3 regions of the Catenuloplanes sp. NPDC051500 genome follow, and region 2 is predicted to be linked to each of the others. Evidence: predicted binding sites of a transcription regulator. Region 2 holds the regulator's gene; each other region holds the start of a gene.
The links. The regulator HrcA, encoded in region 2, represses chaperone genes, less so after heat shock. The targets are predictions, from matches to a motif close to GGTTNGCACNCTCNNNNNGAGNGTGCNAACC.

Region 1: groES (co-chaperone GroES) is a predicted target of HrcA. The motif match lies at 1,444-1,474, and genes of this name have one in related genera.
Region 3: groL (chaperonin GroEL) is a predicted target of HrcA. The motif match lies at 1,931-1,961, and genes of this name have one in related genera.

The regions. Positions count from the first base shown of each region.
Region 1 is NZ_JBITDX010000015.1:2,321-12,252, forward strand. Features, by position in the region: gene ACIA8K_RS26890 (sugar ABC transporter substrate-binding protein) at 1-120, opposite strand, end outside; gene ACIA8K_RS26895 (methyltransferase domain-containing protein) at 189-1,400, opposite strand; gene groES (co-chaperone GroES) at 1,681-1,995, shown strand; gene groL (chaperonin GroEL) at 2,136-3,779, shown strand; gene ACIA8K_RS26910 (hypothetical protein) at 3,832-5,838, opposite strand; gene ACIA8K_RS26915 (5'-methylthioadenosine/S-adenosylhomocysteine nucleosidase) at 5,835-6,971, opposite strand; gene ACIA8K_RS26920 (NUDIX hydrolase) at 6,968-7,702, opposite strand; gene ACIA8K_RS26925 (molybdopterin-dependent oxidoreductase) at 7,873-9,579, shown strand; gene ACIA8K_RS26930 (WhiB family transcriptional regulator) at 9,670-9,932, opposite strand, start outside.
Region 2 is NZ_JBITDX010000021.1:82,264-92,195, reverse strand. Features, by position in the region: gene lepA (translation elongation factor 4) at 1-1,681, shown strand, start outside; gene ACIA8K_RS32495 (NUDIX domain-containing protein) at 1,705-2,178, shown strand; gene ACIA8K_RS32490 (GlsB/YeaQ/YmgE family stress response membrane protein) at 2,265-2,543, shown strand; gene ACIA8K_RS32485 (hypothetical protein) at 2,635-3,450, opposite strand; gene ACIA8K_RS32480 (enoyl-CoA hydratase-related protein) at 3,517-4,293, opposite strand; gene hemW (radical SAM family heme chaperone HemW) at 4,311-5,528, shown strand; gene ACIA8K_RS32470 (DUF4870 domain-containing protein) at 5,553-6,260, opposite strand; gene hrcA (heat-inducible transcriptional repressor HrcA) at 6,455-7,477, shown strand; gene dnaJ (molecular chaperone DnaJ) at 7,522-8,664, shown strand; gene ACIA8K_RS32455 (16S rRNA (uracil(1498)-N(3))-methyltransferase) at 8,873-9,604, shown strand; gene ACIA8K_RS32450 (GNAT family N-acetyltransferase) at 9,640-9,932, shown strand, end outside.
Region 3 is NZ_JBITDX010000005.1:84,363-94,294, forward strand. Features, by position in the region: gene ACIA8K_RS12050 (GNAT family N-acetyltransferase) at 1-234, opposite strand, end outside; gene ACIA8K_RS12055 (cold-shock protein) at 520-723, shown strand; gene ACIA8K_RS12060 (hypothetical protein) at 939-1,859, shown strand; gene groL (chaperonin GroEL) at 2,151-3,773, shown strand; gene ACIA8K_RS12070 (hypothetical protein) at 3,962-4,729, shown strand; gene ACIA8K_RS12075 (IPT/TIG domain-containing protein) at 4,803-6,911, opposite strand; gene ACIA8K_RS12080 (pentapeptide repeat-containing protein) at 7,166-7,840, shown strand; gene ACIA8K_RS12085 (hypothetical protein) at 7,830-8,498, opposite strand; gene ACIA8K_RS12090 (GNAT family N-acetyltransferase) at 8,562-9,500, opposite strand; gene ACIA8K_RS12095 (S8 family serine peptidase) at 9,520-9,932, opposite strand, start outside.

The DNA.
Region 1 (9,932 bases), on a different contig from region 2:
GTCCGGCAGGATCACGCCGATCTTCGGCACGGGGGCATCGCCTGCGTCGTCACCTCCGCAGGCCGTGAGCGAACCGGCCGTGAGCACGGCGGCGGTGAGCGTGGCGAGACCGCGGCGCATACGGGGGCCCTTTCCTCTGCGGTGGAACACATCCACTATGCCCGGCCCGAGACCCCTATCGGGGCAGATCAGGACAAGTTCCCCGGGGGTACGGGTCGGCAGAGCAATGTCACGGGCGCGCCGGCCACCCGGGTGAGCACCAGCGACAGGCCCTCCGGCCCGCTCAACCGCAGATCCTTGCGGAGTTGCTGGACGTCGAGCGCGGAGCCCCGCTTGAGGATCTCCACCCGGCCCACCGCACGGCGGCGCATCTCCGCGCGCAGCCGCTTCAGCGAGAACGGCATGGTGTCGAGCACCTCCAGGCACCTGCCGAAACCGGTAGGCGCCGGGGCGTCGGCGTAGACGTAGGCGATCTCGGGGTCGGCGAGCACACCGCCGACCCGGTCCGCGAACGCGGCCACCAGGTGCGCGCGCACCACCGCGCCGTCCGGGTCGTAGACGTACCGCCGGACGCCGCCGACCCGCGCGGGGACGTCCGCGTCGCCGGTCAGTGCGGTGGTGCCCGGCAGCGCGGTGGTTCCGGGGGTGCCCGGCAGCACAGTGGCCCGGCGCGGCACTCCGGCCAGCGGCCCGCACCAGAACGCGGCCTCCACCACGTCGCCGCCCACGCTCACCCACTCCGCCTCCGCGCCGGCCGGGATCAGCGCGTGGTCGATTCCGGGCGCGAGCTTGAGCACGGTACGCGGCACCCGCGTGGCCAGCCCGGCCACGAAGTCCCACGGCGGCGAGAACGACGCCGGGTCGAAGACGCGCCTGCCGGTCTTCGAGGCGCGCCGGGCCGGGTCGCAGAAGACCGCGTCCACGTCGCTCAGGTCCGCCTCGGTGGCGTCCCCGGTGGTCACGGTGATCAGATGGTCGAGCTTCAGTGCCGCCACGTTCGCCCTGGTCAGTGCGGCGGTGTGCGGGTCGGCCTCCACGGCGTGCACCCGGATGCCCTTCCTCGCCGCCGCGATCGCGTCCGCGCCGAGCCCGCAGCCGAGGTCGGCCAGCACGCGCACGCCCGCGTCGTGCAGCCGTGCCGCCCGGCGCGCGGCCACTGTCGCGCGGGTGGCCTGCTCCAGCCCGGCCCGGGTGAAGAACATGACCTCCGCGTCCGCGCCGAACTTCAGGACCGCCTTCCGGCGCAGCTCGACCTGGGTGAGTGCGGCCGAGGCCAGGTCCGGTGGGAATCCGGCGCGGCGCAGCCCGGCGGCCGCGGCCAGCAGGTCACCGCCGTCCGCCGCCGCGGCCGCGGTCAGCGCGGCCTCTCCCTCGGGGGTGCGCAACAGGTCCGGCTCCACGCCCCCATCCTCCGGCCGCCGGAAGGGGCCGCGGCGCGCGGGGTGTTGGCACTCTCCTTGACGGAGTGCTAGCCGCCGGAATAACCTTCCGTTAGCACTCGCCATGGGCGGGTGCCAGCTTCCGGACCTGGTCCGGGGGCAACCCGCCTCTTCTGGAGGCAACGCCTGGCGGTCCGGCACCCGCGACGACGGCCCGCAAGGTGGCATGAGGCAGATTGACTCCGGCCGGTGCGCGCCCGCGTGCGCGCGGCCGGTAACGACACAAGTACCCCAGGAGGGTATGCCCGTGACTACCGCGACCAAGGTTGCGATCAAGCCGCTCGAGGACCGCATCCTCGTCCAGGCCAACGAGGCCGAGACCACCACTGCGTCCGGCATCGTGATCCCCGACACCGCCAAGGAGAAGCCGCAGGAGGGGACCGTCGTCGCCGTCGGCCCCGGCCGCGTCGACGACAGTGGCAACCGCATCCCGGTTGACGTGAGCGTCGGTGACACCGTCATCTACTCGAAGTACGGCGGCACCGAGGTCAAGTACGCCGGCGCCGAGTACCTCGTGCTCTCCGCGCGCGACGTGCTCGCCGTCATCGAGAAGTGATCTAGAAGTACCAGGTTTTTTCGCGGCCAGCCCCGGGTCCCGTTCGCGGGCGCCGGGGCTGACTGCGGTTATAGACGGTTCCACAGCGGCTTCGCGCCCGTCGGCGTGACCGCAGTTTCCACGTCCGTGAAGGGACAACAATGGCGAAGATCCTGAGCTTCTCGGATGACGCCCGCCACCTGCTCGAACACGGTGTCAACGCGCTCGCGGACACCGTGAAGGTCACGCTCGGGCCGCGCGGACGCAACGTCGTGCTGGACAAGAAGTTCGGCGCTCCGACGATCACCAACGACGGCGTCACCATCGCCAAGGAGATCGAGCTCACCAACCCGTACGAGAACCTCGGCGCGCAGCTCGTCAAGGAGGTGGCGACCAAGACCAACGACGTCGCCGGTGACGGGACCACCACCGCGACAGTGCTGGCTCAGGCGCTGGTCCGCGAGGGCATCCGCAACCTGACGGCCGGCGCCAACCCGGCCGGCATCAAGCGCGGTCTGGACGCGGGCGTCAAGGCCGTCTCCGACGCGCTGATCGCGAAGGCCGTCGAGGTCGCGGACCACAAGGCGATCGCGCACGTCGCGACCGTGTCCGCGCAGGACGCCACGATCGGCGAGCTGATCGCCGAGGCGATGGACCGGGTCGGCCGCGACGGTGTCATCACCATCGAGGAAGGCTCCACGCTCGCCACCGAGCTGGACATCACCGAGGGCCTGCAGTTCGACAAGGGCTTCGTCTCGCCGAACTTCGTGACCGACGCCGAGTCGCAGGAAGTGGTGCTCGAGGACCCGTACATCCTCATCACCACCTCGAAGATCTCCACCGTCGAGGAGATCCTGCCGGTCCTGGAGAAGGTCCTGCAGGACAGCAAGCCGCTGCTGATCATCGCGGAGGACGTCGAGGGCCAGGCGCTCGCGACGCTCGTCGTCAACGCGCTCCGGAAGACCTTCAAGGTCGCCGCGGTGAAGGCGCCTGGCTTCGGCGACCGCCGTAAGGCCATGCTGCAGGACATCGCGGTCTCCACAGGTGCGGAGCTGATCGCCCCCGAGCTCGGCTACAAGCTCGACCAGACCACGATCTCCCAGCTCGGCACCGCGCGCCGCGTGGTCGTCGACAAGGAGAACACCACGATCGTCGACGGCGGCGGCAACTCCGCCGAGGTCGCCGACCGGGTCTCCCAGATCAAGAAGGAGATCGAGGCCACCGACTCCGACTGGGACCGCGAGAAGCTCGCCGAGCGCCTCGCGAAGCTGTCCGGCGGCATCGCGGTGATCAAGGCCGGCGGCGCGACCGAGGTCGAGATGAAGGAGCGCAAGCACCGCATCGAGGACGCGATCGCTGCCACCAAGGCCGCGGTCGAGGAGGGCACCGTCCCCGGCGGCGGCGCCGCGCTGGCCCAGATCGCCACCGTGCTCGACGGCGACCTCGGCTTCACCGGCGACGAGGCCACCGGCATCAAGATCCTCCGCAAGGCGCTCGACGAGCCGCTGCGCTGGATCGCGCAGAACGCCGGCCACGACGGCTACGTGGTGGTCAACAAGGTCCGCGCCTCCGAGTGGGGCACCGGCCTGAACGCGGCCACCGACGAGTACGTCGACCTGGCCGCGGCCGGCATCATCGACCCGGTCAAGGTGACCCGCAGCGCGGTCGCCAACGCCGTCTCGATCGCCGGCCTCCTCCTCACGACCGAGACCCTGGTCGTCGAGAAGCCGGTCGAGGCCGAGCCCGCCGCCGCCGGCGGTGGACACGGCCACGGCCACGGCCACCAGCACGGCCCGGGCTTCTGACCCGTCGTTACGAAACGCCCCGGAGTCTCCACGGCTCCGGGGCTTTTTCGTATCACCGCATCAAGGTGTCGATCGTCTTCTTCAATACGGAGATCCGGTTGCCGCGACGCCGCCGGTCGAGATGGACCCACTGCTTGCCCTCCGCGGCGATTCCCTCCAGGACGTGCAGGGTGTTCGTCAGCCCGGTCGAGTCCAGCGACACCATGTCCGCGACGCGCGAGTCGGGGCGGATCTCCGGCGAGAGCAGGTCGGCCTCGGTCACCTCCACGTCGATGGGCTCGCCGTTCAGCAGTGTTAGCCGGAAGGTGGGCCGGGCGCGGTTCGCCTCCGTGACATGTACCGAGGCGACCGCTTCGTAGCGGTAGTTCGTGCGGTTCCGGCTCTCGATGTCGGCCGTGATGAAGTCAAGATCTGCGGCCATCTGCCGAACCCCGTCCTCGGTTAGCAGGAACACCAGGATCCGGTAGCGCGAGTACCGCCATGGGCCGTTCCGGAGCCTCGCGCGCTGGGCGGGCTTGCCTGCGCCGGCGATGAACGCGCTGGCGATGACGTGCCGCGGCGCCAGGTTGTAGTGCTGCATCGCCCGGTTCATAAGGATGCGGCGGTCGCAGTCCAGCCACGTCGCCATCTCCCGGTCGGTGGGCCGTCGCGCGAGTTTGGCGGCCCATCGGGCAAAAGCCTCTTCATCTGTACGAAGGCGTGCCGCGGCCTCGTCCAAGTCTGCCGCGTACCGGCGCTGCTCGATCTTGATCTTCAGCCAGCCGCCGCCGGCGATCCGAGCGGTGATCAGCATGATCAAGACGACGGCGGAGGTCTCTATCGGAGCGTGGCCGAAGGCGGCCGGAACGACCCACACGGTGCTACCGGCGAGGACGGCCGCGCTCACTATCACCAGCGCACGCTTGGCCAGCGGCATCCTGAGCTGCTCGCGATAAGCCAGCAACGTGCCGTGGTGCCACCGGGCACGTGCGTCGGAGATGCGATGACGGATCAGCCAGGCGATCTCCTCCGCCCGCACCGGTGAGTCCCGGAACGACGTGACGATCTGGTCGCGGATGGTGCGGTGCACACCCGACATCTGCGTGATCCACTCGTCCTTGTCGACGTCCCGGGGCCGGTACCGGTGCACGTAACGCCAGAAGAGCCGGTCGACGGCATCGGCAAAACCGCTTTCCGGCGTCGCCTGCGTGGGCTGCATGTATACCTGATGCTCAACATCCTTGGCCCGCAGCCGTTCGGAGCGAAAGCGCCACTCCACGCCGTCGCGGGCCATCAGAACGATGCTCGCCGCGCCCATGAGCGCGGCGAGCATCGCCGTGACGCTGCCGGACAGCACCACGAGCAAGCCGAGACAAGCGGTGGCGGCGAGGAACGCGACGCTAGCGGCCCATGCGATGGCCCAGTCCTGAGCCGTGGTGGATTCGGGCACTGGAGTCGCTGCCCGAGGGCGCCGAGGACGGGGCTGAAAATAGATCCACACGCGGTTGCTGCGGTCGCCTGCGGTCTGATCCTCCCGCGCCTGGGCCAGCGCCCGTTGCCACATCGCGTCCTGGATGTTGTCCTTGAGGAACAGTTCGAGGTGACGCAGGATCGCTTTGCGCTGGGTGTCCGGCAGTTCGTCGAACGCCTTCACGGCGGTCTGCGGATCATCCTTCGGCGTGTCCATCGCGGTAAGGAAACGCTCGATGACCCGGAGTCCCTCGACCCACTCGTCGTCGGCGTGCAGCCGTGGCCAGTCCAGTGCGCGTTGCAGCCGCGTCTCATCCTCGTCCGTGAGCTGGCTCAGGGTCCGGCCGCTCAGCATCGCGAGCACCCAGTAGAACCGGACTCGGCTGGTGCGGTGACCGGCGGCCATCGCCTCCTCGATCACCTCCTGGGCCTTCGACGGCACACCACCCGCGAGATAGCTCAAGCCGATCTCGAATCGTTCCGCGGGCGATGCGCCTGGCGGAACGTTGTAGGTGTTGTTCTCCGTGTGCACGATGTCGCCCAGCACCACGCCGGCCTGCACATCGACGGGCCCGTCAGCGCTGTTGCTGTTGGCGCCGAGGAAGCTCATGACAGCGCCTGCACGAGCGCTATGACCGCTGCCACGCCGGCGGCGAGGTCGGCCAGATCGATGACCAGGCCGCGCAACCGCTTCAGTGCGACCAGCGCAGTGCCACGGTTCTCGGCGGCGATGGTGAGCTCCGCCTCCGCGGCCTTGTAGGTCTCCTCGTCCAGCCGGTCGTCCGCCCGTGCCCGCTGCAACTGGACGCGAAGCGCATCGAGCCGGTCGGGCAGGCTGTCCGGCCCGCTGGCGCCGAACGACTGGTGGACATCGCCGTGGATGATGCCGGCCTGCACGCCGACGTGCGCGTTCCCCCTGGCGATGTTCTGGTTCGATCCCAGCATCGGCGTGCTCCTCGGGCTGTCGGTGCGTGGTTTCCGGCTGTTGCCTCCGGTCAGGCCGAGGCCGAGGCCGTCGGCGAGCGCGATCGCGAACGCCGCAGCGTTCGCCGCCGCGCGTGGCTGCCAGCGCTGCCCGTCCGTGTTCTGCTTGGTACCGTCCGCCCGGTCGCTGATGCCGCGCACCACGATGCCGGGCAGCGCGCTGTTGAGTGCCGCGGCGTGTACGACCCCGGCACCCTCCATCTCGATCGCCAGCGCGTCGTTGTAGTGGTCGCGGACCCAGCGGGCGTGTGCCGAGGTCGCCGAGTCCTGCACGACCTCGCCGGCAGCGATCGGCGCGAAGCGCACGGTGGGCACGTCCGCGCCGCGTGGGAGGTTGCGCGTCCACTCGCCGGTCCGCTCCAGGCGTTGAGCGACCTGCTCGGCCGCGTGCGGGATGTCCCAGGCGCGCGGGCGGGCCTTCATGCCGTCGTCCTCGCTGGTACCGCCGTGGTAGGCGTACACCCGGGTGGCCACCACCACGTCACCGAGTTTGACGCTGGGATAGAGCCCGCCCGCCACGCCGACGAACAGAACGGCGGACGGCGCGAACAGGGAGATCGCCCGCTCGGTGAGTACGGCGGCGGACTGGTTGCCCTTGCCGACGAGACAGAGCACGGCCCGGCCGCCGCTGGGGAGCCGGCCGATCTCGAACAGCGTGCCTGCATCGTGTGCTTGCGTCTCGATGTCGGTCAGGTGATGGCGAACCGCCTGGTACTCGAGGTTCAACGCGGTGAGGATCACGATCGGGGTGGCGCTCATTCGTCATTTCCCTTCGTGAGGGCGGGGTCGGGGGTGCGGACCATCGGTGGGTGGAGAACCTTGCGGGGGCCCGCGCGGAAGAGGCGGGCGGGGCGGCCGGTGTCGGTCTTGCGGGTGGGGCCGTCGGCGATGATGAAGCCGTCGGTGCGCTGGACCTTGCGGTAGAAGTTCCGAGGGTCGAGGCGGGTGCCCCAGACGGCCTCGTAGACCTCCTGCAGCTCGGAGATCGTGAAGGTGTCGGCACAGAAGGCGGTGGCGAGCGCGGAGTGCTCGAGCTTGGTGCGGGCGCGCTCGACGCCGTCCGTGACGATGCGGTGATGGTCGAACGCGAGCGGGAGATCGCCGGTGAGCACCGCGTTTGCGTCGCGCCAGCCGGCGTCGGCGGCGTCGGTGCCGGCGATCGGATCGGGCAGGCGCGGGGCGATCGCCAGATAGGCCACCGAGACCACCCGGCCGCGGGGGTCGCGCCCGGGTTCGCCGTAGACGCCGAGCTGCTCCAGGTGGAGTGCCTCGTCGTCGAGGCCGGCCTCCTCGGACAGCTCGCGGCGGGCGGCGGCCTCGATGTCCTCGCCGAGGTATCGAAGGAAGCCGCCGGGCAGGGCGAGTGCGCCACGGTACGGCTCGACGCCGCGCTCGATCAGCAAGATCTGCAGGCCGGTCCCGCGCAGCGTGAGGATCACCAGGTCGACGGTCAGCATGACCGCCGGTGGCTCCCAATCATCCGTCGTCATGGATGCAGGCTAGCTTATTGTCACTCTGACAGTAAGTTGTTTTCGCAGGATGGGGCCCAACTCTCGACTTTGAGCGCAACAAGGCTGGACGGGCGCCGTTCCGTTCTTGAGCCGTAATGGTTTGCGCCGTGGCCGCCGCCGGGGCGCGAGGGAGACTTGGGGGCGTGGCGATGACGACTGAGGTGCCAGTGCCGGTGACGCGCGCTGCCGGGACCGCACGGTGGGGTGCGCTGGCCGGGGTGGCGGCGGCCGCGGCCGGGCTTGGTGTGGCGGAGTTGGCGGCCGTGTTGATCGGGCCGCGGTCCGCGCCTGTGGTGGCGGTCGGCGGGGTGGTTGTCGACCACGTGCCGGCCGGCGTGAAGGACGCGGCGATCGCGGTGTTCGGCGTGCACGACAAGACCGCGCTGATCGTGGGGACCGTGGTGCTGCTGGCGCTGGCGGCCGCCGGGATCGGGGCGCTTGCGGTGCGGTCGCTCGCCTATGCCGTGGGTGGGGTGGCGCTGTTCGGGGTGATCGGGGTGGCGGCCGCGCTGACCCGCGAGGGGGCAGACGCGTCGTGGGCGCTTCCGTCGCTGGTGGCGGTGGTGGCCGCACTGGCGGCGGGCTGGTTCCTGCTGCGCCTGGTCCCCGGCCCCACGCCGACCGGTTCCGCCCCGGCCCGCTCCCCACGGACCGGTTCCGCGACGACCGACTCCACGCCGCATGACTCCACGCCGACCGACTCCACGCCGACTGACTCCACGCCGACCGCCTCCGCCACGACCGGCGCGGCCACGGCTCGCCGCCCGCGCGTGGAGACCGACCCGGACGCCCGGCGGCGCTTCCTCAAGAACGCGGGTCTGGTCGTGGCCGGGGCCGCCGTGGTCGGCTACGCCGGGCGCTGGATGTCGACGCGTCGGAGTGTGTCAGCGGTCCGGGCCGCCGTGACGCTGCCGCGACCGGCCTCACCGGCTCCCGCGCTGCCCACCGGTATCGACCCGCCGGGCGCGCCGGGTCTGTCCGCCTACACGACCTCCAACACGAACTTCTACCGGATCGACACCGCGCTGAGCGTGCCGCAGGTCGACCCGGAGACGTGGAGTCTGCGGATCCACGGACGGGTGGCGAAGCCGATCACCATCACCTGGGCCGAGTTGCTGCAGCGGCCGATGGTCGAGCGGTACGTCACGCTCGCCTGCGTCTCGAACGAGGTGGGTGCGGACCTGATCGGGAACGCGCGCTGGCTCGGCGTACCCGTGAAGGATCTGCTTGATGAGGCGCAGCCGCTGGACGGCGCGGACCAGGTGGTCAGCCGCTCGGTCGACGGCTGGACCTGTGGGACGCCGACCGGGCTCCTGCGCGACGGCCGGGACGCGCTGCTGGCGGTGGGGATGAACGGCGAGCCGCTGCCGATCGAGCACGGTTTCCCGGTGCGGATGGTGGTGCCGGGGCTGTACGGCTACGTCAGCGCCTGCAAGTGGATCACCGAGATCGAGCTGACAAGCTTCGCCGACTTCGACGCCTACTGGGTGCCGCGCGGCTGGTCGGCGCGGGGACCGATCAAGACGCAGTCCCGGATCGACACGCCGCGCCGGAACAGGGATGTCGCACCCGGCCCGGTCACGGTGGCCGGCGTCGCGTGGGCGCAGCACACAGGCGTGACGAGGGTGGAGGTCAGCGTGGACGACGGCGCCTGGTCGGACGCGACGCTTGCCGCGGGGGTCTCGGCGGACACCTGGCGGCAGTGGACGTTCCCGTGGCAGGCGACGCCGGGCGATCACACGCTGCGGGTGCGGGCCACTGATGCGACGGGCGCGGTGCAGACGGAGGAGGAGACCTCGGTGGCGCCGGACGGCGCGACGGGTTGGCACACCGTGAAGGTGCAGGTCACGGACTGACGGAAACGTGAAGGCGGCGCCCGCTGAACCATTGGGCGCCGCCGCGACGTATCCGGGGGTGTGAAGATTCACTGGGAAGTGACGGGGGGCTCAGGCCGCGGTGGGCCTCCGCTGCGCCGGAACCGTGCTGAGGTGGGGTGTGCCGAGGCGGGCCTCCAGGCGCGCCACGTCGACAGCGCCCTTCCGGCGGTCCGCGAGGTCCTCCCAGCCGACGGCGAGCAGGCGCAGCCGCTCGGACTCGCTGAAGCCGCCCCACACGCCGTAGGGCTCACGGACGGCGAGAGCGTGGGCGGCGCATTCGGCCCGGACCGGGCAGGCCCCGCAGACCTGCTTGGCCTTGGTCTCCCGGCGGT
Region 2 (9,932 bases):
GATCAAGTCCCAGGCGGTCCGCATGCCGTGGACCGTGCGGGAGGGTGAGCGCACCGGCGAGTCCGCGGTGCTCAACATGATCGACACGCCTGGGCACGTGGACTTCACCTACGAGGTGTCGCGCAGCCTGGCCGCCTGTGAGGGCGCCGTGCTGCTTGTCGACGCCGCGCAGGGCATCGAGGCGCAGACGCTTGCGAACCTGTACCTGGCGATGGAGAACGACCTCCAGATCATCCCGGTGCTGAACAAGATCGATCTGCCGGCGGCGCAGCCGGAGAAGTACGCGGAGGAGCTCGCCCACCTGATCGGCTGTGAGCCAGAGGACTGCCTGCGGGTCTCCGGCAAGACCGGCATGGGCGTGGCGCACCTGCTCGACGAGGTGGTGCGGAAGCTTCCGGCGCCGACCGGTGATGCGGCCGCGCCGGCCCGCGCGATGATCTTCGACTCGGTGTACGACATCTACCGGGGCGTGGTCACCTACATCCGGGTGATCGACGGCAAGATCGAGGCGCGCGACCGGATCAAGATGATGTCCACCGGCGCGGTGCACGAGCTGCTGGAGATCGGTGTTATCTCGCCGGAGATGCTCAAGGGGACCGCGCTCGGCGTCGGCGAGGTCGGTTACCTGATCACCGGTGTGAAGGACGTGCGGCAGTCCCGCGTCGGCGACACCGTGACGATCAACAACCGGCCGGCCACCCAGGCGCTGGGCGGCTACAAGGACCCGCGGCCGATGGTCTACTCCGGCCTCTACCCGATCGACGGCTCGGACTACCCGGCGCTTCGCGAGGCGCTGGACAAGCTGAAGCTCAACGACGCGGCCCTGGTGTACGAGCCGGAGTCCAGCGCGGCGCTCGGCTTCGGCTTCCGCTGCGGCTTCCTCGGCCTGCTGCACCTGGAGATCATCCAGGAGCGGCTGGAGCGCGAGTTCGGCCTCGACCTGATCTCCACCGCGCCGAACGTGGTGTACCGCGTGCAGATCGAGGGCGGCGAGGAGGACATCACCGTCACCAACCCGAGCGAGTTCCCGGAGGGCAAGGTCGGCGCGATCTTCGAGCCGACCGTGCGCGCCACGATCCTCGCGCCGAATGACTACGTGGGCGCGGTCATGGAGCTCTGCCAGGGGCGGCGCGGCCAGCTCAAGGGCATGGACTACCTGTCCAGCGAGCGCGTCGAGCTGCGCTACACGCTGCCGCTCGCCGAGATCATCTACGACTTCTTCGACCAGCTGAAGAGCCGCACGAAGGGGTACGCCTCGCTTGACTACGAGCCGTCCGGCGAGCAGGAGTCCGACCTGGTCAAGGTCGACATCCTGCTGCACGGCGACCCGGTGGACGCGTTCAGCGCGATCGTGCACAAGGACAAGGCCTACAACTACGGCGTCACCATCGCGGCCAAGCTGCAGAAGCTCATCCCGCGACAGCAGTTCGAGGTGCCGATCCAGGCCGCGATCGGCAGCCGGATCATCGCCCGCGAGACGATCCGCGCGATCCGTAAGGACGTGCTCGCCAAGTGCTACGGCGGTGACATCTCCCGGAAGCGGAAGCTGCTTGAGAAGCAGAAGGAAGGCAAGAAGCGGATGAAGATGGTGGGCCGGGTCGAGGTGCCCCAGGAGGCCTTCATCGCGGCGCTGAACACCTCCGACGGCGGCGAGGCGGGCGGCAAGGCCCCGAAGAAGTGACGGTGCACTGCTCGCGGTGCGGCGTGGCTCTGCCCGCCGCACCGCCGACCGTCTGCGCGGCCTGCGGCTACCACGTGTACGTGAACGCGCGCCCGACCTCCGGGTTGATCATCCTGTCCGAGGACGGGACCCGCTTCCTGGCGCTGCTGCGGGCCCGTGAGCCCAAGGCCGGGCTGTGGGAACTGCCTGGCGGTTTCTGCGACGGCTGGGAGCACCCGTCCGAGTCGGCGGTCCGGGAGGCACGCGAGGAGCTCGGCGTCGACGTCACGCTCGGCGCGCTGGTCGGCATGTATGTCGGCTCGTACGACTACCAGGACGAGACGCTTCCGGTGCTCGACTGCATCTACCTCGCCACGCTGCCGCCGGACGCGGTCATCACGCTCGATCCGGCCGAGGCCGCGGAGCTGACCTGGTTCCCGATCACCTCGCCACCGGCAATGGCGTTCGGGACGATGGACCGCGCTCTCGAGGACGCCCAAAAATACTTCATGCGATAGGCGGTTTGGTTTCTCCGAAGTCCGGGAATCCATCGATCACACAACGACGGATACAAGCACCACCCCGGATATCTGGAGGCTCTTCAATGACCATCGTCGGCATCCTCACCGCTCTCATCGTCGGCCTGATCATCGGCGCGCTCGGCCGCCTGGTCGTGCCGGGTCGCCAGAACATCCCGCTGTGGCTGACGCTCGTCATCGGTGTCGGCGCGGCCCTGCTCGGCACCGCTATCGCCCGTGGCCTGGGCTACGCGGAGACCGCCGGTTTCGACTGGCGTGAGCTGCTCACCCAGGTCGTGCTCGCCGCGATCGGCGTCGCGCTGGTCACCGGCTTCTGGGGCCGTCGCAGCGTCTCCCGCTACTGAGACACCGGAACCTCAAAGCCCGGCCGCTGGTGCGGCCGGGCTTTTCCGCGTCCAATTCCCACACGTTGTAGGTATTGAACGGGAATGCGCGTCAGCTGAACACCTCGGCCACGACGCGGCCGGTTCCCGCTGCCGGAACGCCCGCGATCGGTGACCAGTCGCCGCGCTCCGCGTCCCACTCCAGGCCGCCGAAGAGGACGCGTTTCACGCCGAGCTGGCTGGCGTGCGAGACGAGCCAGTGTGCGTAGCGCCAGCCGTCGCGGTCGTCGCTGACGTCGAGGGTGAGGCCGGCGGTGTCCGAGGCGGCGGATTTTCCCCAGTCCGCGTGAAGTCCCTCCGCGAGGACTGACGCGGCCGCGCTGCCCCGGAGCTCGGGCTCGCCGGTGACCGTGCAGGAAACCGCGCCGGTCGCCTCGCCGAACAGCGCCCTGGCCAGCACCTCGGACTCCGGCGCCCACTTCTGGTACGCCTCCGGGAACGCGCTGCGCTGGACCAGTTGGGCCGCATCGGTGACCCGCATGTCCTCCCAGCCGGAGACCTTGCGGAGCGCCTCGTAGAACTTCCCGGACGCGTAGCGGGGGTCGCGGATCTCCTCGGGCGTGCCCCAGTTCATGCTTGGCCGCTGCTGGAAGAGGCCGATCGAGTCGCGGTCGCCGCCGGCCAGGTTCTCCAGCTTCGACTCCTGCAGCGCGGTGGCGAGCGCGACAGTGACCGCGTACTCCGGCATCTTCTGGCGGATGCCGACCGCGGCGATGGTTGCCGCGTTCGCCATCTGTTGCGCGCTCAGGTTGACCTGGCCGTCCGCGGTGACCACGCAGGCGCGGGACAGCACGAGCGGAACCTTGGGGAGTGTCTCGCCCCAGTCGTGCCGGGCGGCCAGCAGGCCGAGCGTCCCGGCAAGTGCCATCGTCGCGACCGCAGCAGTCACTCCCTGTATACGCAACCGTCACCCCCGTTGTGTAGGGGTCCCACTTTACTGGCGAGAAGTGGGAATCCAGTGCGGTGGTCGTTTCTCGCGGTGAGCCAGGATTCCCTCCCGGCCCTCGGCGGACCGGAAGTAGTGGTCGGAGGCGTCCGCCATCCGGGCCAACTCGTCCCGCACTGTCGCGTCCTGAAGCAGCGCACGGGCCCCGCCGAGCGCGGCCGGCGCGCCCTTGAGCATCGACTCGCAGTAGCCGGCGACGCTCTCGTCGAGCGCGGTCTCGTCGACCACGCGGGTGACCAGGCCGATCTCCGCCGCGCGGGCCGCGTCGAACACGTCACCGGTTAGGAACAGCTCGGCGGCCGCGCGCGCGGAGATCCGCCGGCGCACCGGCACCGAGATGACCGCCGGGACCACGCCCAGGCGGACCTCGCTGAACGCGAACGTCGCAGTCGACGCGCAGACCACGATGTCCGCGGCCGCGATCAGGCCGATGCCGCCGGCGCGTGCGGCGCCGCCGACCCGGGCCACGATCGGCTTCGGCGACTCCCAGAGCGAGGCGAGCAGGTCGGCCAGGGGCACCACCGGCAGTGTGCCGTCGCCGTCGAACGCGGCCGCGGTCTCCTTCAGGTCGGCGCCGGCGCAGAAGACCGGGCCGGTGTGGGAGAGCACGATCACCCGGACGGCGGGGTCTGCCACGGCCGAGGCGAACGCCTCGGACAACTCGCTGATCAACGACGTGGACAGGGCGTTGCGATTGCGCGGGCTGTCCAGCGTGAGGGTTGCCACCCCGTCGCCGGCCTCCACCCGCAGGAGCGCGGACGTCATGCGGGCACACTAGACGAGTGCCAGGCGAACTTCCCGACGGCGAGGCCGTACCACGTGACGGCGCGTTGCCCCCCTTTGCGCTCGAGGCGTCGGGGCGACGCGGTTTCGGCGTCTATCTGCACGTCCCGTTCTGTGCGAGCCGGTGCGGGTACTGCGACTTCAACACGTACACCGCAACGGAGCTGGGTGGGGGTGCGAGCCGGGACGAGTACGCGGAGACCGTGCTGGCCGAGCTGCGCCTCGCATCACGCGTTATGACGAAAAAACCGAAAAAAGTGGACACGGTGTTCGTGGGGGGAGGGACGCCGACGCTGCTGCCGGCCGACGACCTCGCGCGGATCCTGGCCGCGATCGACGACACCTGGGGACTCGCGCCGGACGCCGAGGTGACCACCGAGGCCAACCCGGAATCCGTCGATCCGGCGTACCTGAGGACGCTCCGCCGGGCCGGATTCACCCGGATCTCGCTCGGCATGCAGTCCACCGCGCCGGGCGTGCTGCGCATCCTCGAACGGCAGCACTCCGCCGGTCGCGCGCCGGCTGCCGCGATCGAGGCCCGGGAGGCCGGCTTCGAGCACGTCAACCTCGATCTGATCTACGGCACGCCGGGAGAGACCGCGGAGGACTTCGCCCGCTCGCTCGACGCGGTGATCGCGGCCGGGGTGGACCACGTCAGCGCCTACGCGCTGATCGTCGAGGACGGCACCCGGCTGGCCGCCCGTATGCGCCGCGGCGAGCTGCCCTACCCGGACGACGACGTGGCCGCGGACCGTTACCTGGCCGCCGACCGCGCGCTGACCGCCGCCGGATTCAGCTGGTACGAGGTCAGCAACTGGGCCACCACGCCCGAGGCCCGCTGCCGGCACAACCTGCTCTACTGGACCGGCGGCGACTGGTGGGGTCTGGGGCCGGGCGCGCACAGCCACGTCGGCGGCGTCCGCTGGTGGAACGTCAAACACCCCTCCGCGTACGCGAAGCGCCTGGCCGCCGGCGAGACACCCGCGCTGGCCCGGGAGCTGCTCACCGACGCCGACCGGCACATGGAGGACGTGATGCTCCGGGTCCGGCTCGCATCAGGGCTGCCGCTCGCGGCGCTTGACGAGGCTGGGCGCGCCGGAGCGAAGAGCGCGCTGGTCCGCGGCCTTCTCGACCAGGACGCCTACGGCGAGGGCCGGATCGTATTGACTCGAGACGGGCGGCTGCTTGCCGACGGGGTGATCCGCGAGTTGCTCTGACGGACCACCCCTGCGGCAGCGTGCTTACTTCACGATGCGGTACGTCACCGGGTAGGTGTACCACTCGCCGTCATTGACCTTGATCGTCGCCATGATGCCGAAGATCAGGACCACGATCCAGACGACGAACGGCAGGAACGACAGAATGCCGAGCGTGCAGACCGAGAGGACCACGGCGACAAGCATCGCGACGCCCCAGGTGATCTGGAAGTTCAGCGCCTCGACCGCGTGGGCGCGGACGGTCTGCGACTCGTTGCCCTTGACCAGCATGATGATCAACGGAGCGAGGAAGCCGATGAAGATGCCGCCGACGTGCGACAGGATCACCCAGGTCTTCTCGTCGTTGACGTAGTTGCCCTTGGCGCCGGGGTAGCCGGGCTGGCCGTACGGCTGCTGGTAGCCGCCACCGGGCGGGGGACCGTAGCCGCCGGCCGGCGGGTAGGCGTTCGGGTCGCCGCCGGGCGGGGGATAGGCGTTGGGGTTTCCACCGGGCGGCGGGTAGGCGCCCGCGCCACTGCTGGGCGGCGGGTAGGCGCCGGCGCCGCTGGACGGAGGGGGATAGGCGCCCGCGCCGCTTGTGGGCGGCGGATAGGCGCCGGCGCCGCTGGACGGGGGCGGGTAAGCGCCTGCGCCGCTGGACGGAGGCATGTTGTCGTACGACGGCGGGGTGCTGTACGACGGGTCGTTGGAGCCCGGGGTGCCCTCACCAGGCGGACGAGGCGGTTCGGTCATGCCCGTCACGGTAGAGGGGGCGATCAAAGGCCGCCACCGCCGTTCCGCCATAAAAGCATATATCAGAAATATCGCATATGTGGTGCAAAGTGATCATCGCTTCTGCCGGACGTGCGTCGTAGACTGGCACTCGCTACAGTCGAGTGCCAGCATCGGCGAGAGGAACCTCTGACCGGCGGGAAGGTAGGTTGGCGATGGCGTTGGATGATCGCAAGCTCGCCGTCCTGCGTGCGATAGTCGAGGACTACGTCGCCACGCAGGAGCCGGTCGGCAGCAAGGCACTTGTCGAGCGGCACAATCTCGGCGTCTCCCCGGCCACCGTGCGTAACGATATGGCGGTCCTGGAGGAGGAGGGTTACATCCGGCAACCGCACACAAGCGCCGGCCGCGTCCCCACCGACCGCGGCTACCGCCTCTTCGTCGACCGGCTCTCCCGGGTCAAACCGCTGAGTCCAGCCGAGCGGCGCGCGATCGAGCGGTTCCTGGTCGGCGCCGTCGATCTCGACGATGTGGTGCATCGCACTGTCCGGCTTCTTGCTCAACTCACCCGTCAGGTCGCGGTCGTGCAATATCCGAGCCTGGCCCGGTCCTCCGTGCGTCACCTGGAGCTGGTCTCCATCTCCAGCACCCGGCTGATGCTGGTCATGATCGCGGACACCGGCCGGGTGGAACAACGCCTGGTGGAGCTGCCTGAGCCGACCCCCGCCGACGAGGTGCTCGACCTGCGTACCCGGATAAACGAAAAGCTCTGCGGCAAGCGTCTGGTGGACACGCCGACGCTCGTCGAGGCGCTTCTCGACGAGATCCGGCCGGAACAGCGGACCACGATGGCAGTGCTCTCGTCCGTGTTGCTTGAGACACTTGTCGAGCGGCGCGAGGAGCGGGTTGTCCTGGCGGGCACCGCTAACCTGACCCGGGGTGGCATCCTGGACTTCCATGGTTCGCTCCGGCCCATCCTGGAGGCGCTTGAGGAGGATCTGATCCTGCTCAAGCTGTTCGGGGAGGTCGAGCCGGCCGCCACGCGGGTCATGATCGGTGATGAGACGAAGATCGACAATCTCCGGTCCGCGGCGGTGGTCAGCACCGGTTACGGACCGCACAGCACGATCGTGGGTGGGTTGGGCGTGCTCGGCCCGACCCGGATGGACTACCCCGGCAACATCGCGACGGTGCGAGCCGTGGCACGCTACGTGAGTGAACTGCTGGCACAGAATTAACGGCCGGCATTCCTGATCCAGACAGACATGGGGACACCAACGCAGTGGCCAGGGACTACTACGGGATCCTCGGCGTAAGCCGGGACGCGACCGACGACGACATCAAGCGGGCCTATCGCAAGCTGGCCCGCCAATACCACCCGGACGTGAATCCGGATCCCGAGGCGCACGAGAAGTTCAAGGACATCAACGCGGCGTACGAGGTTCTCTCGGACGACAAGAAGCGTCAGATGGTGGACCTCGGCGGCGATCCGCTGGCCCCGGGCGGCGGTGGCGGCGGTCCGGGCGGTCCCGGCGGCGCCGGCCCGTTCGTCGGGTTCCAGGACATCATGGACGCGTTCTTCGGCCAGGCCGCGGGTGCGACCCGTGGCCCCCGTCCGCGCACCCGCCCGGGCGCCGACGCGATCCTCCGCCTCGAGCTCGACCTGCAGGAGACCGCGTTCGGCGTCGAGGCGCCCATCACAGTCGACACCGCGGTCATCTGCACCACCTGCTCCGGAGCGGGCACCGCGGCCGGCACCCACCTCGCCACCTGCGAGACCTGCCAGGGCCGGGGCGAGGTGCAGTCCGTGCAGCGCACGTTCCTCGGCCAGGTCGTCTCCTCGCGCCCCTGCACGGTCTGCCAGGGCCACGGCACGGTCATCCCGAGCCCGTGCCCGACCTGCGCCGGTGAAGGCCGGGTGCGTACCCGCCGGTCACTCACCGTGAAGATCCCGGCCGGCGTCGAGGACGGCATGCGCATCCGCCTCGCCCAGCAGGGTGAGGTCGGCCCCGGTGGCGGCACCGCGGGCGACCTCTACGTCGAGATCCACGAACGACCCCACGACGTCTACTCACGTCGCGGCGACGACCTGCACTGCCGCGTCACAGTGCCGATGACCTCGGCCGCGATGGGCACCCGCCTGACCATCAAGACGCTCGACAGCGAAGAGGCGATCGACGTCCGCGCCGGCACCCAGCCGGGCGCGACGATGCGGATCCGCGGCAAGGGCGTCCCGAGACTCCGTGGCCAGGGCCGCGGCGATCTCTTCGTCCACCTCGACGTGCGCACCCCCACCAAGCTCACGTCCGAGCAGGAGCGGATGCTCCGCGACTTCGCGAAGACCCGCGGCGAGGACATCGCCGAACTGTCCAAGCAGGGCGGCTTCTTCTCCCGCATGCGCGACGCCTTCAACGGGCATAACTGATTGGTCGTCGCTTCGCTCCTCCGGGCTCGACGCCACGGCCGAAGAAAGTCGTTCTCAGGCAGACGAAGAGCGTGTCTGACGGAGAACGACTTTCTTCGGTCGTCCGCGCCTCACGACGTGGTCACGCAAGCGACGGGTCCGGAGAAACTGCAGACTAAGAGCGGAGCGGGTGGGCTTCGAGTGTTCACGATGGGCTAGTGGGTCTCTGATGTCGTTGCCGTTGTTTCTGGTCGAGTCGCTTCCCGCGGTTGATGAGTGGGTCCTGGATGGGGCTGAGGGGCACCATGCGGCGAATGTGCAGCGGCTTGGCGCGGGCGAGGAGCTGATCCTGGCGGACGGGCGAGGTGGGACGGCGATCGCCGTCGTCGTTGCACCGGGGAAGGGCAACCTCAAGATCAAGATTAGGTCGCGGGGGTACGAGGAGAGCGCCGACCCGCGTCTGGTCGTCGTGCAGGGGCTGCCCAAGGGAGACCGGGGCGAGCTGGCCGTGCAGGCGATGACCGAGGTCGGGGTGGACGAGATCATTCCCTGGTCGGCCTCACGCTCGGTCACGGTGTGGAAGGGTGAGCGGGCCGGCCGTGCCCGGGACAAGTGGGCGTCCACCGCCCGGGAGGCGGCCAAGCAGGCCCGCCGCGCCTGGCTGCCGGAGGTCGCACCCGGCGCGCTGAACACCGGGCGGGTGGCCGAGCGTCTGCGGGGTGGAGCCGCCGCGTTCGTGCTTCACGAGGAGGCGACGGAGCGGCTCAGCACGGTGCCGCTGCCGTCTGCGGGAGAGATCCTGCTTGTGGTGGGGCCCGAGGGTGGGATCGCACCGGCGGAGTTGGACGCGTTCGTCGAGGCCGGCGGGCGTACCGTGCGGCTCGGTGATCAGGTTTTGAGAACGTCGACCGCGGGAGTGGCGGCGCTGTCCGTCCTCTCCACCCGCCTCGGCCGCTGGTGACCGTGCACGGTCCCGGCCGTGATGAGGCGCCCGAGGTGACGCTGCGGCCGCTCGCCACGGAGGACCTGGACACGGTGGTGCGCTGGTTCGCCGAACCACACGTCACCCGCTGGTGGGAGGCGCCCACCGAGCCCCAGGCGGTCCGCGCTCGCTATGCCGGCCGGATCGCCGGCCGCGAGCCCACCGAGGTCTTCATGATCTCGGCGGGCGGCCGGGCGGCCGGCCTCATCCAGCGCTACCTGATCGACGACCACCCGGAGTGGGCCGAGGCCCTCGCCGCCACCGGTGCGCTCCCGTCCCCCGCCGCAGGCCTGGACTACCTGATCGG
Region 3 (9,932 bases), on a different contig from region 2:
ATCCTCGACTGCCGCGAACTGCACTGTCGATCCGGACCGGATGTTGTACGCGATCTGCGCGCGGAAATCCTCGTGCGGTCGTGCCGCGGCCTCTGCCACCGTTTCCAGGAATGCGAGCGGAGAATCGGCAAGCATTTCCAGTCGGAGTGCCCGCATTCGCGCGGCGTCCGGGACTCGCACGCGCGTGATGGTGTGGGGCGTGGGGTGGCGTACCGGGGCAATGGTGCTGGTCATGTTGCTCTGCCTACCCGGAAGCGGGTGATCGGGCAACCTGTATCGACGAGAACGGCCCGTCCGGGTTCGTTCCTGTGTGGGCTGGGCAGCGATCACCATCAGTAGCCGACCACGGTCCATGGTGTCCGTTTTAGGGTAGTGCACGCTCGGTGTTGCTCGTGTAGCGTGCGGTTCGGCCGCAGTGTTTCGAGGACCAAGAGGGGCCCGGATCGGCGGCCCCGGATGAGCAGTTGCTTAAGCCGGGGGGTTGGCGCAACCAGCACCATAGAAGTGAGGAAGTGCACCGTGGCACAGGGCACCGTCAAGTGGTTCAACAGCGAAAAGGGCTACGGTTTCATCGCGGTTGACGGGGGGCAGGACGTCTTCGTCCACTTCTCCGCGATCGAGATGGACGGCTACAAGGCGTTGGACGACGGGCAGCGCGTGGAGTTCGAGATCGCGCAGGGTCAGAAGGGTCCGCAGGCGGAGAAGGTGCGGGTCATCGCCTGATTCACCGGCGGCGGTCCAGGGCCGGGCCGACCCCCATCCATCTCCCATTCGGGGCGTCGCTCCTCACGTCGGTGAGGCGGCGCCCTACTCACGTGTGGACCCCTGTCGTGGTGACCTCTACATGTTGATGTACTTCAACGTCTTATTACGGCTTTGCTAATGCGAACCATGAGCCGCTAGCTGCATCAGGCAGCTTTTTCCGAGGAGCGCCACCGGTGGGTTACCCGCCTATCGAGCAGCCTTATTACTACCAACCTCAGTTCGATCCCAACGACCCGCTCGTCACCCCGCCGGACGGCGGAGTCGCCGGCTGGGTCTCGCGGATCAGTGCGACGTTCAAACGTAGCTGGCGAAGCGTCATTTCGATCATCTTTGTCGCGCAGATCCTGCCCGCCCTGGTGCTTCTCCTGGTGATCGGCGGGATTGTGGCCGCGGTCGTCATCGCCGATCCCGATGTGGTGACCCGGACGCTCGGCTTCGACCCGTCCGATCCGTCCGCGGAGCCCGACCCCGCCCGGCTGATCTCTATCGGAATCGTCGCCGTGGCCGCCGGGCTTGTCATCGGTGTGGTCGCCGCCTGGTTCCAGTCCGTCACCTGGGCCGCGGCCACCTGGGCGATCGTCCGGGAGGCGGCGACCGGGCAGCGGGTCCGGCTCGGCGAGGCGCTCGGGTACGGCGTCCGGCGCAGCCTCGCGCTCTGGGGCTGGACGCTCCTCGGCGGGCTGCTCTACCTCCTCGGCCTGCTCGCCTGCTTCCTGCCCGGCCTCTACGTGCTCCTCGGGCTGATGATGCTCACCCCGATCGTGCTCTTCGAGCGGCAGGGCATCGGCGCCTCGTTCCGGGCGCTACACCGCAACCTGCTGGTGATCGGCGTCCGTGCCGTGATCATCTGGGGCGTGGCGCAGGCCGTCGGCAGCATGGTCGGCGTGGTGGTGCAGATCCCGTTCGCCGCGCTGATGAGCGCACCGGACCCGGTCTACCTGGTCGTCTACTCGCTGGCGATCGTCCCGGTCGAGCTTGTGGTCCTGCTGCCGCTCTCCGCGTTCCAGATCATCGGCACCCTGCTCATCTACGCGGAGCAGCGGGCCCAGGCGGCGCCGCTGAGCACTGCACAACTCGCGGCGGAACTGGGTTGAACGAGGTTCTCCCCACGCTTGCCGGAGCATGACCCGTGCTTGCACTCGCATGGGTAGAGTGCTAAAAAAGGTTCTGGCACTCGCTGATGGCGAGTGCCAACAGGTCGGGACGGTGGGGTCACGTCCGAGGGGGTCGCCGGAGGGTGGCCAACAAGGGCGGGGCCGGTCGTCGCGGGCTTATCCGGCCCGGCCGACGGACGACGTCATCGACGTCGTCCGAAGGTGCGTCAGCAGGCGGCATGCCGGTGGGAATCGTCCGGGTGCCGTGAGCGTCCAGGAGGACAACGCCGTATGGCCAAGATTATCGCTTTCGACGAGGAGGCGCGCCGCGGACTCGAGCGGGGCATGAACACCCTCGCCGACGCCGTAAAGGTGACGCTGGGCCCGAAGGGCCGCAACGTCGTGCTCGAGAAGAAGTGGGGTGCCCCCACCATCACCAACGATGGTGTGAGCATCGCCAAGGAGATCGAGCTCGAGGACCCCTACGAGAAGATCGGCGCTGAGCTGGTCAAGGAGGTCGCGAAGAAGACGGACGACGTTGCCGGTGACGGCACGACGACCGCGACCGTCCTGGCCCAGGCGCTGGTCCGTGAGGGCCTCCGCAACGTCGCCGCCGGCGCCAACCCGCTTGGTCTCAAGCGGGGCATCGAGGCTGCCGTGGCGAGTGTCTCCGAGGCCCTGAGCCAGCTGGCGAAGGACGTCGAGACCAAGGAGCAGATCGCCTCCACCGCCTCCATCTCCGCTGGTGACAGCACCGTCGGCGAGATCATCGCCGAGGCGATGGACAAGGTCGGCAAGGAAGGCGTCATCACCGTCGAGGAGAGCAACACCTTCGGCCTCGAGCTCGAGCTCACCGAGGGCATGCGCTTCGACAAGGGCTACATCTCGCCCTACTTCTGGACCGACGCGGAGCGTATGGAGGCCGTCCTCGACGACCCGTACATCCTCATCGCGAACAGCAAGATCTCGTCGGTCAAGGACGTTCTCCCGATCCTGGAGAAGGTCATGCAGTCGGGCAAGCCGCTGCTGATCATCGCCGAGGACGTGGAGGGCGAGGCCCTGGCCACCCTGATCGTCAACAAGGTGCGCGGCACCTTCAAGTCTGTCGCCGTCAAGGCGCCGGGCTTCGGTGACCGCCGCAAGGCCATGCTGACCGACATCGCGATCCTGACCGGCGGTCAGGGCATCAGCGAGGAGCTCGGCCTCAAGCTGGAGGGCGTCACGCTCGACCAGCTCGGCCGCGCCCGCAAGGTCCAGGTCACCAAGGACGAGACCACAATCGTCGACGGTGCCGGCGACGCCGACCAGATCAACGGCCGGGTCGCCCAGATCCGCGCCGAGATCGAGAAGTCGGACTCCGACTACGACCGTGAGAAGCTGCAGGAGCGCCTGGCCAAGCTGGCCGGCGGCGTTGCGGTCATCAAGGTCGGCGCGGCCACCGAGGTCGAGCTCAAGGAGCGCAAGCACCGCATCGAGGACGCCGTTCGCAACGCGAAGGCGGCCGTCGAGGAGGGCATCGTGCCCGGCGGTGGCGTCGCCCTGGTGCAGGCAGGCAAGACCGCGTTCGACAAGCTGGACCTCGTCGGCGACGAGGCCACCGGTGCGAACATCGTGAAGGTCGCGCTCGACGCCCCGCTGCGCCAGATCGCCGTGAACGCCGGCCTCGAGGGCGGCGTCGTGGTGGAGAAGGTGCGCAACCTGGAGGCCGGCTTCGGTCTCAATGCCGCCACCGGTGAGTACGTCGACCTGCTCAAGGCCGGCATCATCGACCCGGCGAAGGTCACCCGCTCGGCGCTGCAGAACGCGGCCTCGATCGCGGCCCTGTTCCTCACCACGGAGGCCGTGGTGGCGGACAAGCCGGAGAAGAACCCGGCCCCGGCCGGCGCCCCCGACGGCGGAGGCATGGACTTCTAAGTTCAACCCTGTTTCACCGAAGCGGGCGGGTCGCGACAGCGGCCCGCCCGCTTGGCTGTGTCCCGTCGTCCACAAACGTCTATCTTGCGGAAAATGTCCGTTTCGCGTGACAGTCTGGGTGCTCGGGGCCGGATTCCGCGACCTCTGCGGGCCGGCCCGAATCACGAGCCGACCCGTAGAGGACCGCCATGCGCACCGACGACACGGAACCGACAGACGACGCCCTGGAGCAGGACACCGGCCGGGCCTACGCCTCCGCGGCGGCCCGCCGCGCCCGCCGCCCGAAGCAGCAGATCGCGATCGGTGCGGTCGGCGTGCTCGCGGTCCTGGGGGTAGGGGTGGCCATCGTCGCCTCACAGACGCACAAGCCCACCGCGGAGACGGCCCCGGACGTGGTCGCGCTGCCGCCGCCGAGCTCCCCTGCCTCCGCCGCCCCCTCGTCCTCCGTGGCCCCGGCGTCGTCCGCGGCGGCGTCGTCCGCTGCCGTGTCGTCCGCTGTGGTGTCGCCGTCCGGTGCGGCTCCGGCGGCGACGTCAGCGGAGCCCACCGGCGGTGCCAAGGCCTCCGCCCAGGCCGCCGGACCGCCCCGGCCGGCCAGGACGCTTCGCGCGGTGCCGCAGAACAGCACGGTCAAGGACTCGGACGTCGACGTGGACGAGACGTTCTCCGACGACAAGCGCAAGCGCCTGAAGGTGGCCGCCGCCCGCGCCGACCTCACCGGTTACCGGGAACTGTCCTGGATCACCGAGGACCGCGAGCGGGTCGGCGACGTCGAGTGCACGAACAGGATCCGGCTCAGCCCCGACCTGCCGGCCCGCGAACGGCCCACGCTGCTTCTCTGCTGGCGGATCAGCGCCACCCGGAGCGTCTACACCGTCGCGGTGGACATGGACGGGAAGCCGGTGCGGAAGGAGAGCGTGGCCGCGGTGGAGGCCCGCTGGAACGAGCTGGGCTGAGCGGGGACAAGAAGAAGCCGCCCGGGGCGTGAAGCCCCGGGCGGCTTTGTGGATCGTCAGACCCTCAGGCCGATCAGTACGGCGACACCGTGAAGGTGGAGCCGCTGGTGATCAGCGACTTGGTGATGCCGGCGACAGGTGTGATCGCACCGGTGTTCACCACCGTCACCGTGTAGGTGCCCTCCGGCACCGGCGTACCGGTGGCGGCCGGCGTGGCCGCGTTGGTGAGACTGTCCGCCAGGTTCAGCGTGCAGAGCAGCTCCAGGTTGCTGATCACCAGAACGTTCGTGCACTCCTGGATCTGCGGGTTCGTCTTCACACCGCCGTTGGTGGTCGGGTCGTAGGCCGTCGCGGTGCCGGAGCCGCCGCGGACCAGGTAGACGTGCGAGTTCGCGCTGTTGGAGTTCACCGAGGTGAACGGCGCGAGGTCCTCGAAGCCGGCGCCCAGGACGTCGAGCGTCACGGACGTGTTCGAGGGCGCGGTGTTCGGCGTGACTGTGATGCCGAACGTGTAGCTGAACGCCGCCGACTTCGTCTTCGACCCGGCGCCGGTCTTGACGACCAGCGCGAGGCTGGTGCCCGCCGCGTGCGGCGAGGTGAGGCCGGTGAAGGTGGTGCTGTCGGTCACCGAGATGTTGGTGATCGGGCTGCCGCCGATTGTCGCGGTAAGACCGGCCGTGAAGCCCGCGCCGGTGACCGTGATCTCGCTACCACCCTGCGCCGGGCCGCTGGCCGGCGAGATGGTGCTGACGGTCAGCACCGCGCCGACCCGGTAGACCGAGGTGCCGACGAGCGTGCTGCTACCGGTCTTGCCGGTGTAGACACACACGTTGTACGGAGTCGTGTTCGCGCTGGTGTCGTGCACCACGGTGGTCGGCACCGTGAGGGCCAGCTTGGTGTTCGAGATCCGGACCGGGTCCGGGCTGACCGCGGCGAAGTTGCTGCCGGTGGTGGTGTACTTCGCGGGGCACGCGGTCTTCGACAGCGTGGCGCCCGGCGTGGTCACGCCCAGCAGGAAGTTGCTCGTGGAGCTGGCCGTGATCGTGGTGGACGTCGCCGTGGACCCGGAGTCGGGGCTCAGCGAAACGGCCGGCACCGTCGGCGTGTAGGTGTCGCTGCTGGTGCCGACCAGGAGGCTTCCGACGTTGGTGCCGTCGTAGACGCAGAGGTTGTAGACGTTCGGCGCCAGCACCCCGGTCGGAACCGAGAGCGTGGCCACGTCGTCGGTGGTGGTCGTGGTCGCGACCAGGTCACCGTCCGGGGTGCCGTAGGTCGAGGGGCAGGTCAGCGAGGCCGAGAAGACGAACGACGGCGTGCCGGTGGCGTAGAGGCCTGTCGACGTACCGGTGATCGTGTTACCGCCCGCGTTCTTGCCGGAGGTGGCGCTCAGCGTGACCTGCGGGTACTTGGGCGAGTACTGGGACGCGCCGCCGGTGCCGATCAGGAGGCTGGTCCCGACCGTGGTGCCGTTGTAGAGGCACACGTTGTAGACGGAGGGCGCCACAGCGGTGGCCGGCACGACGACTGTGACCTGATCGGCCGAGTTCTTGGTCGTGCTTGTGGGAACGATGTTGCCGCTCGTCGTGTAGGTCTGCGGGCACGCGGCGGTGGCGAGGATCGCTCCGACCGTGGTGCCGGTGCCGACCAGGCCGGTCGCGTTGAGCGTGATCGAGTTGCCGCCGCCGGCCGGGCCGGTGAGCGGGCTGAGGGTCGCCGCGACGTAGGTGCGGTAGGACCCGGACGCGGTGGACGCGTTACCGATGATGGGAGACGTGGTGGTCGGGGTGCCGCTGGAGGCGCCGTAGATGCAGACCCGGTACGTGGCGGGCACGGTGCCCAGCGGGTCCGGCGGGGTGACGGTCAGCTCGTTTGCCGAGACCCGGACGACTGTCGGTGCCTTGATGTTCGTGGCCGACGTGGCGCCGAGGGTGGCCGGGCAGGCGGCCACGGTGGTGAACCGCACCTCGATCTGGGACGCCAGGGCGAAGTCGGTGGCGAGGCCGGTGCCGGTGACTGTGATGGCGGGGCCGCCGACGATCGGGCCGGTGGTGGGCGCGATGGTGACGTTCACGTTCGCGGCGAACGCGGGTGGTGCGGCGGCGAACAGGACGGCGGCTACCGCTCCTGTTGCGACGCAGGCTCGGAGGAGCCGGCGGCCGAGTGTTGGCTGGGACTTGCGCATGCGTGGGTCCTCCTACGGACATTACGAACCGCATAAGTTCGGCAGTGGTCCTGGCCCGCGCTTGTCCTGTGTCGGGCCGTCCGAAATAGCGCTGTAGTGCAGCGCTGCCGTGTACTTTGGGTGATCAGAAGATAACCGACAGCGACTGTCCATGGTCTGAAGTCAGCAACTTTGTGCCCATATATCGGTGCAAAGGGGTAGGGGTGAGCGCCGCAGGGCGCACCGTGCGGCCCGGCAGCGCTAATCTCGGTCGGGTGAAGAGCGGCGGCGAGGACGAACCGCGGGTCGTGCCGTACGGCATCGACCCGCGCGATCTTGATCCGGTGACCGAGCCGCCGCTGGAGGATCTCTCCGACGCGTTCGTGTCGAACGTCGACTGGGCTGGCCTGGAGCTGGCCGGCATCCGCCTGACCCGGTGCTACCTCACCGACGTCGAGCTGCTCGAGGCCGACTGGCGCAACGTCCGCCTCACCGAGTGCGTGCTCGAGCGCGTCGACCTGTCCAGCGCGTACCTGCGCGGACTGACCATGGACCGTTGCGAGCTGATCGGCTGCCGGCTGACCGGCGCGCAACTCTTCGACGGCACGCTTACGGACGTCACCTTCGAGGACTGCCGGCTTGACTTCGCGGTCTGGGAGGAGGTCCAGGCGACGGGCCCGGTCTCCTGGGTCGGCTGCACGCTCGACAAGGCGTCGCTGACCCGCTGCCGGCTGACCAAGGCCGCGTTCAGTGACTGCCGGATGAAGGATCTGGAGCTTGCCGACTGCGACCTGGAGGGTGCGGACCTGCGCGGCAACGACCTGACCGGGATAAACGGCGTGCCAAGCCTCTACGGGGCCAGGATCGGGCGGGACCAGCTTGCGGACATCACCGCGCTGGCGGTCCGGGACCTGAACCTGACAGTGGAGGCGGAGGCGGTCAGCTGGTAGTCACCCGGCCGGAGAACGCGGGGTGCCGGGCGTACTCCATGGGCTGGCCGATGGTGTCCGTCAGGTCGTCGATCTGCACGAACCACGGCGCCCGCACCTCGTGGACCTCCCACGGCGTGTCCTGGACCGCGCAGAGCAGCATCCAGCCCGGGTGGCGCAGGCAGTGGCCGACCGCGTGTTCGTAGTGCACCTCGGTCAGATGCCGGTCCAGCTCGGCGTGGTGCTCGGGCCAGAACGAGGTGGCGAAGACCGCGCCCCAGTCGTTGCCGGTGTGCAGCGACGACCCCTCCCGGCCGAAGATCCGGATCGCGCGCGCGGTCTCGGATTCCACCTCCGACATCGCCGACGGCGTGAAGTAGACGTCGCCGAGCAGCAGCACGGTGCGACCGCTCGTGGACCACAGGTCGCGCGTCGAGGCGTACTCGCTTGGATAGTCGCCGCTGCGCACGTGCCGGGTGATGCCGGGCAACGCGGAGAGCACGTCGTACCGTGGATCGTCCGGAAGTGTGACGTGGACGTCGTCGCTGATCGTGCGCGCCAGCTCGATCGTGTGCACGAGCATCGGCGCGCCATCCAGCGGCGCGAGCTGTTTGGGCACGCCGAGGTGGTTGGCCCACTTCGGGTCGTTCCCGTCGGACGCCGCGATGATCACTCGCATCGACGCGCAACCCCCAGTCGTGTCAGAACAAGCCGGGGGTACGGCCAGATTAGCCCGAAACGGTCAGAGCTGTTTGCGGTACAGGAAGAACACCCGCTCGATCCGCGCGCCGGCCGCGCCGGAGTAGAACGGCAGCGGCCCGACCCAGCCGATCTCCACCCGGTCGTGGCCGTGCGCGCGCTGGTCCGCGAGGCAGCGCCGGAGCAGCACGCCGCCGATCCCGAGCCCCTCCGCGGTCGCCGCCGTGCCCATCGGCCCGAACCAGCTGGGCCGCGACGAGCCGTAGGCGGCGAAGCCGAGGATCTCGTCGCCGCGCACCGCGAGGTGGCAGCCGGCCCGGTCCCGGCCGATCGAGTCGGTGATCTCGCCCGGCCAGTCACCGCCGAAGTTCCGCTCCGCGAAGTCGATCAGCCGCGGGATGTCGTCGCGCATCGCCGGCCGTACCGTGATGCCGTTCTCCTGCAGTCGCCGCTCCGCAGTGGCGGTCTCGCGCACCGCCTTGGAGCCGGGCGTGAGGTGCGCGGTCATGTTCCAGGCGGTCCGGTCCTGCTCGTAGCCGAGCGCCATCGCGGTGCAGACCGCCGGCGTGTACCGCACATCGATGCCGGGCCACGCGTAGTACGGCGAGTTGCCCGCGATCAGCACCTCGGTGGCGCCGAGCCCGGCCAGCCCGGCCTCCGCGCGCACGATCAGCGCCCGCCCGATGCCGCGCCGCCGCGCGTCCGGCCGTACCGCGATCAGGTCGATGTGGCCCACGCTCGCATCCCGTTGCGCGATCGAGCAGAGCACCGTGCCGAGCACGACACCACCAAGATCAACGGCGACATAGCCGAGGGTACGGTGCTGGGCCGGCGATTCCGGGGCCGGGCGCTCGCGCAGGCGGAGCACGATCTCGGCCGCCTCCGCCGCGTCCTCCGGCAGGTCGAGCGCGCCGGCGCAGAGCGTCACCACCGCCGGCACGTCGTCCTCGGTCAGTTCCCTGATGGCGAACTCGGCATCCACGATCAAGGACACTATCCGGTCACCCGCGCGCTGCCCGCACGGCCGCCAGCGCGTCGACCAGGCCGCTCCCGACCTCGTTGCCCGGCGGCCCGCAGGCGCCTGTCGACGGCACCGGTGACGTGTTCCCGGTGATCAGCGCGCGCGTCGCGGCCAGGTCGCCGATCAGCGCGGGCTGCGCGGACCAGAGCAGCGCCACCTCGCCGGCCACGTGCGGCGTCGCCATCGAGGTACCGCTGTTCGCCGCGTAGGTGCCACCAGGCATCGCGGAGAGCACCTCCTCGCCGGGCGCCATCACGTCCGGCTTGGCCGCGCCGCCCTCGGCCGGGCCGCGGCTGGAGAAGCTGCTGATCTCGCCGGCGTCGTTGACCGCGCCGACGGTCAGCACGTCCGCGTACGGCGCCGGCGGGTCGTCGACCGAGTCGCAGGCCGGCC